Regions from separate parts of the Faecalibacterium sp. i21-0019-B1 genome, predicted to be linked through region 2. Evidence: predicted binding sites of a transcription regulator. Region 2 holds the regulator's gene; the other holds the start of a gene.
What was found. Region 2 encodes Rex, which represses fermentation and respiration genes when NADH is low (regulators of the CRP and FNR family bind a similar motif). Its sites were predicted from a motif close to ATTGTTAANNNNTTAACAAT; they were not measured.
Positions count from the first base shown of each region.

Region 1: a site for Rex is predicted at 2,051-2,070, ahead of fucO (lactaldehyde reductase). Genes of this name have one in related genera too.

Region 1 is NZ_AP031425.1:2,166,481-2,170,594, forward strand. It holds gene ACGHP1_RS10775 (putative ABC transporter permease) at 1-596, opposite strand, end outside; gene fucO (lactaldehyde reductase) at 833-1,981, opposite strand; gene ACGHP1_RS10785 (GntR family transcriptional regulator) at 2,243-2,620, shown strand; gene ACGHP1_RS10790 (ABC transporter ATP-binding protein) at 2,613-3,314, shown strand; gene ACGHP1_RS10795 (hypothetical protein) at 3,308-4,114, shown strand, end outside.
Region 2 is NZ_AP031425.1:2,672,164-2,676,277, reverse strand. It holds gene ACGHP1_RS13305 (ABC transporter substrate-binding protein) at 1-245, opposite strand, end outside; gene ACGHP1_RS13300 (thymidine kinase) at 845-1,462, opposite strand; gene ACGHP1_RS13295 (redox-sensing transcriptional repressor Rex) at 1,709-2,350, opposite strand; gene ACGHP1_RS13290 (ClpP family protease) at 2,582-3,292, shown strand; gene ACGHP1_RS13285 (DNA translocase FtsK) at 3,395-4,114, shown strand, end outside.

The DNA.
Region 1 (4,114 bases), 510 kb from region 2:
ATGTAAAGCGCGATCCTGCGGCGCAGCGTATCCGACCGCTCCCCCAGTCTCTGGTTGAGCTGCTCCAGCATCGGGTGCCGGGCCGCATACTGCTGCACCAGCACCGCCGAACCGATCTGGTCCAGCACCGCCACCGTCAGCGAGACCCATACTGCCGGACGCAGCAGCCAGACCGGGATATGCGCACACAGCCGCAGCAGCACATTATTGCCCCACAGCACACTTGCCGTGCCCAGTGCACCCCACAGCAGCGAATACTGCAGGCACACATAGCCATTCAGATTGAATTTTTTTCCGGAATAGTCCCACCACTTGCGGCGGTGCAGGCGTTCCAGCAGCTTGGCGGTGATCCATTCCATCACCGTTGCCGCCATCATACAGGCAAAGAACAGGTAGACCGGCTCGGTGCGCAGATCGCCGAAACTCACGGCCAGCAGCACGCCGGTGGTACCGTAGATAAAGCAGAACGGGCCTGCCGCCGCACCGCGGTTGGCAAACCTTCCGCCCCGGATGGTCGCGACTACCGTCTCAGCCACCCAGCCCAGAAAGGAATATACTAGATAAATAACACCCAGAGTATAGAAGTTCAGCGTCATAAGGTTCCTTTCGCTTCCAGTTTTTTCTTACTGCATTGATTGTACCTGTTTTGGGCGCTGTGTACAAGAGCCGTGCAGAAATTTTGTCACTCTGCGACGCGGCAGGCTCTCCGGGCATCTCTGAAAAGACGAAGATCCAGCCTGTTGCTTTGTTTTCAGATACATCTTAGAAAAAGGCCCTGCCATCCCGAAGGACAGCAGGGCCCAAAATTACAGCTTGAATTTACAGAGCGGAATCACAGCTGGCTCTTATACAGCTCCACGATCTCCTCCACGCTGGTGTCGCGGGGATTGCCGGGACGGCAGGCATCCGCAAATGCGGACTCGGCGAGGAACTGGATATCCTCTTCCTTCAGGATGCCGTGCAGATTTGTGGGGATGCCCACGTCTGCGCTCAGCTGCTTGACGGCGGCGATGGTGGCATCAGCGGCTTCCACATCGTTCATCTCGTCGATGCCCATAACGCCCATGGCCTTGCCCACGGCGCGGTAGCGCTCACCGGCAACGCTCTTGTTGTACTCCAGACCCACCGGCAGCAGGATAGCGCAGGCCACACCGTGCGGGGTGTCATACAGAGCGGACAGGCCGTGTGCCATGGAGTGGACGATGCCCAGACCCACATTGGAGAAGCCCATGCCGGCGATGTACTGGCCCAGAGCCATGCCCTCGCGGCCTTCCGGGGTGTTCTGCACTGCGCCGCGCAGGCTCTGGCTGATGAGCTTGATGGCTTCCAGATGGAACATATCGGAGATGACGCAGTGACCCTTGGTGATGTAGCCCTCGATGGCGTGGGTCAGAGCGTCCATGCCGGTGGCGGCGGTCAAGCCCTTGGGCATGGAGGACATCATATCGGGATCGACCACGGCGATCTCGGGGATATCGTTGGTATCCACGCAGACGAACTTGCGCTTCTTCTCCACATCGGTGATGACGTAATTGATGGTGACCTCAGCAGCAGTGCCGGCAGTGGTGGGAACAGCGATGGTGAACACCGCGTGCTTCTTGGTGGGAGCAACGCCTTCCAGAGAGCGGACATCCGCAAACTCGGGGTTGTTGATGATGATGCCGATGGCCTTTGCGGTATCCATGGAGGAGCCGCCGCCGATGGTCACGATGCAGTCAGCCTCAGCAGCCTTGAAAGCGGCCACGCCGTCCTGCACGTTGGCGATGGTGGGGTTGGGCTTGATCTCACTGTAAACAGCGTAGGCAAAGTTTGCAGCATCCAGCAGGTCGGTAACCTTCTTGGTGACGCCGAACTTGATCAGGTCGGGATCGGAGCAGACGAATGCCTTCTTGTAGCCGCGGGCGGTCAGTTCGGGAACAATGTTCTCAATGGCACCGTGGCCATGGTAGGAGATGGTATTCAGAACGATGCGGTCAGCCATAGTTATTTTTCCTCCAAATCTCTTTTCCGCCGCTTTCCGGGCGGAGCTCTCTGTTTTTCAGCATAGCACATTGTTAAAAGCTTTGCAATGTGAAATTGTTTGAATTTATTGTAATTTTTTATCAATGTGCAGTGTTTTATGGGCACTTTTTCCCAATTTCCCATAGTTTTATAATGTTTTTTCTTTTTTCCCTTGACAAGCAGCGCAAATTGTGTATTATTGTATCAAGCGCTTAATACAGCAAGACAAGGAGATGATACCATGGGCGAACAGTTTGATGCCAGCCGCCCGATCTATGCACAGCTTGTGGAACGGCTGAAGGCCCGGATCCTGGCCGGCACCTACCCGCCGGGCGGGCATCTGGATTCGGTACGTGATCTGGCCGCAGCCGCCGGGGTGAACCCAAACACGATGCAGCGGGCCCTTGCCCAGCTGGAGACGGAAGGACTGGTGCGCACCGAACGCACCGCAGGCCGCTATGTTACGGAGGATACTGCATTGATCGAACAGCTTCGCGCCGACACCGCCCGGACGCTGGCGTCGGATTTTCTGGAAAAGATGCGCGGCATCGGCTACAGTCCCGCACAGACAGCCGCGCTTTTGGAACACTGGGACGCAAAGGAGGACCGCAATGAGTGAACTTTTGAGCTGTGAAGCACTGACCAAGTGCTATCAGAAGGATAAGACCGCACTGGAAAATATAGACCTGCACATCGGCTTTGGCCGCATCGTGGGGCTGCTTGGCCCCAACGGCAGCGGCAAGACCACCCTCATCAAGCTGGCGAACGGTCTGCTGCAGCCCAGTGCAGGCAGCATCCGGATCGCCGGCATGACCCCCGGGCCGGACACCAAAGCCATCGTGTCCTATCTGCCGGACGCCGACTGGCTGCCGGACTGGATGCGTGTGGAGCAGCTGGTGGAAATGTTCCGCGAATTCTATGCCGATTTTGACCCCGCTAAGGCAAACGAAATGCTGGCCCGGCTGGAACTGGAACCGAAGGCGCGGCTCAAGACCCTCTCCAAGGGCAGCAAGGAAAAGGTGCAGCTGATCCTTGCCATGAGCCGCGCCGCAAAGCTCTACCTGCTGGATGAGCCCATTGGCGGCGTGGACCCTGCCGCCCGGGACTACATCCTGAGCACCATCCTGAACAACTACAGCCGGGATGCGACCGTCATTCTTTCCACCCACCTCATCGGCGATATCGAGCCAATTCTGGACGAAGCCGTCTTTTTGAAGGATGGCCGGGTGTTCGCCCACCGCAATGCCGAAGAGCTGCGCGAGACCGAGGGCATGAGCGTGGATGCATATTTCCGGGAGGTATTCAAATGCTGAAACAGCTGTTAAAATATGAATTCAAGGCCACCGGCCGCACCTACGGCGGGCTGTATCTGGCCCTTGTTGCGCTGGCAGTGCTGAGCGGCTTTTCCCTGCGCAGCTCTTCCAAGGACGACTTTGCATCTCTGCTGCTGTTCGCATACATGGTCGTAGCCGTTGCTGTGGCAGTGGTGTCCGTGATGACCATTGTGACCCGCTTCACCCGCAATCTGCTGGGCCGCGAAGGCTACCTGATGCACACCCTGCCGGTGACGGAAAGCCAGCTCATCCTTTCCAAGCTGATCTCCAGCGTGGTGTGGATGCTTTGCAGCAGCATCGTGGGTATTTTCTCCTTTGCGGTGATGCTGCTGGCTCTGTCTCTGAACAGCGCGGCCCTGCAGCAGCTGCCGGAGCTGTGGCAGAAAGTGGTAGAGATCTTCCGAGAGATCTTCCGCATGACCGGCAGCTCCGGGTGGCTCTGGCTGGCCTTTGAAACGCTGAACGGGCTGGTGGCACTGGTGTCCAGCATCCTGTGCATCTATGCCGCATGCATGATCGGCCACCAGTTCAAAAAGCACATGGTCCCGGCCGGTATTCTGGCATTTTTCCTGCTGTCCTTCCTGCAGAACTGGCTGAGCTCCGGTGTCAGCAGTGCCGACATGCTGCAGGCTGTTTCCGATCCCACCCTTGGCGGCGTGGACATCTCCATCGCTGCGCCCAGTGCGTTCACCACCCTGTTCGGGCTGGCGGTCAGCATCGCCTTTGCCGCAGGATACTTTCTGCTGACCCGCTGGCTGATGGAGCATAAGCTGAATCTG
Region 2 (4,114 bases):
AACTCCTTGATGGCGTTCTGGTAAGCCTCGTGACGGCTGTCGCCGCCCCACCAGCTGATGGTCATGGAAACAGGGCCGTCAGACAGTGCCAGGCTCTCGTCTGCAGAAGCAGCGGGAGCGGAAGAAGCGGTGGAAGCAGCAGAGCTGGATGCAGCAGAGTTGCCGCCGCAGGCAGCCAGAAGGCCGGCAGCGCCCACAGCGCCGGTGACCTTCATAAAATCACGACGAGAAATTGCCTTGCTCATTTTTGTTCTCCTCCTAAATACAGAAAACATCATCTCGAACGGGGGTTCTGCACATACCCCGTTGTATACAATTATGATAACAAAACAACAACCAAAAAGAAAGACGCAAATTGCAGATATCTAAACAAAAACGTACAAATATTGCTCTTGTTTTCGCGCAAGAATTGACGCCTTCGCTGAAATGAATAAACTTGGCTCGAAAAACTGTGCAACATGTATACTTCGCTATTTTGCATAGAAAACTGGGATGCATCATAGGGGGAACGTCGAATTTTGCAATAATTTTGTAAACATTCCGTTTCAGAACGTGGAAACGTTGCATACATTGTGGACGAACAACAGCTTAAAAAGCCCGGATGGGAGTCTTTGAACTGATATATCAATAGCGCAAAAAATGTGCACTCTGATATATCAATTGTTTGCGGCGGGCATCCGGCACCGGTCTTCGGGCATGGAAATCGGTGCTTTTTCGCCCTTTGGGGGGGTGAAGAAGCACCGACAGCGACATATTTTGCGCTGTTGTGTGGACTGCGCCTGTGGGCCGGGAATAAAAAAGAAAGGCTGCCGTGTCGTTGGACACAGCAGCCTTGTATACAAGTTTATTCGACCCGCGAAGCAGCTTTTTCGGCGTAGAACGCGCGCTTTGCCTTGAAGTAGCACTGGGGGCACATGCTCACGTACTGCACATCGTTTTCCAGATCGATGGCTACCTGCTCGCCCTCAAAGACGAATCTGCCGTTCACCTTGCGGCAGTTGCAGATGGCCTTGCGGCCGCAGGTGCAGATAGTCTTCATCTCCTCGATGGTGTGGGCCAGCTCCAGCAGGCGGGTAGAGCCGGGAAAGCCCTTGAGCGAAAAATCTGCCCGCAGGCCGTAGCAGATCACCGGAATGTTCAAATCCACCGTTACCATGAACAGCTGCTCGGCCTGCTGCGCAGTGAAAAACTGGCTCTCGTCGCACAGCACGCAGGCCAGCGGCGCACCGTCAGCGTTGGCCGTGCGCACAGCCTCGAACACGTCCGTCTCCGGCGGGATCAGCAGATCAGCCTTGCGGCGCACGCCCAGACGGCTCACCAGCTCACCGCCGCCCTTGGTGTCCACCTGTGGCTTGAGGATCAGCACCCGCATCCCCTGTTCTTCGTAGTTGTGGGCTACCTGCATCAGGGCGGTGCTCTTGCCGCTGTTCATTGCGCCGTAGCGGAAATACAGTTTTGCCATTTGAAAAACTCTCCTTACAGAACGAACCCTCTCAGCCAAAGCCTGACGGCTTTGCCAGCTCCCCCGATGGGGGAGCTTTTCTGTATCTTTCGGGCAGGCTGTCCCTGCGCCGGAGAAGCAGAAACTTTCCCGTCCCCACTGACAAAGCTCCCCTTTCGGGGGAGCTGTCGAGCATATGCGAGACTGAGAGGGTTCAGCGGCATCTCAGGCTTTAACTGAGAGGGTTCTCTTATTTAACAGGTATATTCAGTCCTGATTGCGCAGGCGGTAGCCAAGGCTCATCAGGCTGTCGCCCAGATGGACGTTCTCCACCACCACATCGGGATACGGCACAGAGAGGTCATAGTGGGAGAAGTTCCAGAAGCCCTCGATGCCCAGATCCACCAGACGGCCGCTGACCTGTTCCGCACCGTCGCGGGGCACACAGAGCACTGCGACCTTGGGGTGATGCTCGGCACAGAAAGACTCCAGCTCGTCGATATGGCGGATCTGGATGCCGCTGATCTCCTTGCCCACCTCGCTCTGTGCCACATCAAAGGCGGCGATCAGGCGGTAGCCGTTGGTGTCGGTGGTGATAAAGCGGCTCACTGCCTTGCCCAGACGGCCGCAGCCGATCAGGATGGTGGGCAGGCGGTCACCGTTGCCGAACAGCAGGCCTTCCAGAATGGAGAGCAGGTTTTCCACCGAGTAGCCAATGCCCTGCCGGCCATTCACATCGCCGATGCAGTTGAAGTCCTGTCGTACCTGCGAAGCGGTGGTGCCCATCTGAGCAGCCAGCTCGCGGGAAGAAATGCTGTTGATGCCGTCTTCCTGCAGAGAGCGCAGATAACGGTAATATTTGGGAAGACGCTTGATAACGGGAAGCGAAGCCTTTGCAGGGGTGTTCATAGAATACTTTCTCCTTTCGCTCTATCGCAGTACTTGCCGCAGCTGCCTGCTTTACAGATGCGGCGCAGAGAAACCCTGATCCGTTTACGGGTTCATATTGCAGATATTACAGTCAATTATTTAAAGTATACTGCACCGATGGAGAATGTCAAATCATTCTCAAAAAATTTTTATGAAATGTTACCGCTTTTTTGCTGCAGCGGGTCTGCATAGCCCGGCACAGGCTGGGGAATGCTGACAGAAAACGCAGGAGGAAAGCATATGAATGATGAAACGCAGCTGACCGACGCGCGTCGGCTGGAAAAGGAAGAGATCGAAGATCTGGGCACGGTCACGCTGGCCCGCGGGGAGCATGTGATCCACTGCCTGACCGTCATCGGCCAGATCGAAGGCCATTCGGAAGCGCCGCAGGGCCAGAAGACCACGAAGTATGAGCATGTCATCCCGCAGCTGGTGGCCGCGCAGGAAGACCCCCGCATCGAGGGCCTGCTGGTGTTGCTGAACACGGTAGGCGGGGATGTGGAAGCGGGCCTTGCGCTGGCGGAGCTGATCGCCAGCGTGTCCAAACCCAGTGCAACGCTTGTGCTGGGCGGCGGGCACTCCATCGGTATCCCGCTTGCCGTCAGCGCCCGGCGCAGTTTCATCGTGCCCACAGCCACCATGACCGTGCACCCGGTGCGGCATTCCGGCGTCATTCTGGGGGTGCCGCAGACCATGCGCAGCTTTGAGCAGATGCAGCAGCGCATCACCGGCTTTGTGGCGGCCCACAGCGGCATGACCGAAAAACGCTACACCGACCTGATGCTCCACACCGGCGAGCTGGTGATGGACATGGGCACCGTGCTGGATGGACGCCGGGCCGTGAAGGAAAAGCTCATTGATGAGCTGGGCGGGCTTTCGGATGCGCTGGCGTGGCTGTATAAAGAGATTGAACGCAAATGAAGGCCGATTTTGTACAACAATAGGTTTGCCATTTTCTTCCCTGCGTGGTACAATAATAAAATCAAATAGTGTGTCTACTACAAACGCGGGGAACAAAGAAACATGGCAACAAAAAAACGTAAAACGACAACACGGCGCGCAGCATCGCGCAAAAAACGCGCCGAACAGCGGCTTCCGGCGGGGCTTGGCACCCTGTTTGCAGGCCTTTTGCTGGTGGTGCTGGCCTTTGTGGAGGGAGATTCGGCATGGAAGGCCCTGCACGATGTGCTGTTCGGACTTTTTGGCTGCGGCAGCTTTGTACTGGGCGCGGCAGTGTGCTGCCTTGCTGTGCAGTATACCCGGGGCGAAGACCTTCTGCCCAAGATCTTCAAGCTGGTTCTGGGGCTGGTGTTTGCCTGCGGCACGGTGATCGTTTTTTCCGATATCCAGCCGCAGGGCATGTCGGCATTCCAGATGACGGCTGCCTGCTACGCAAACGGCGTGAATGCATGGATCGGCGGCGGTGCGCTGGGTGCACTGCTGGGCGGCAGCCTGCTGCTGCTGTGCGGACGGCCTGCGGCAACCCTTATCATGATCGTGCTGGCACTGTGTGTCAGCCTGTACATTTTTGATCTGACCCCGGCAGAGGTGTGGCAATGGCTGTGCGCTGCGTTTGGCGGCGTGCACGCAAAGGGTGCGGCCATGGCGCAGCAGAGCGCAGCCCGCCGCGCTGAACGTGCCGCTGCCCGCGCGGCAGAAGCCGAGGCTGAGGAAGACTACGACGAAGCAGAAGATGAATACCGGGATGAGGAAGATGCCGAAGAGGAGATGGAAACTCCGGCT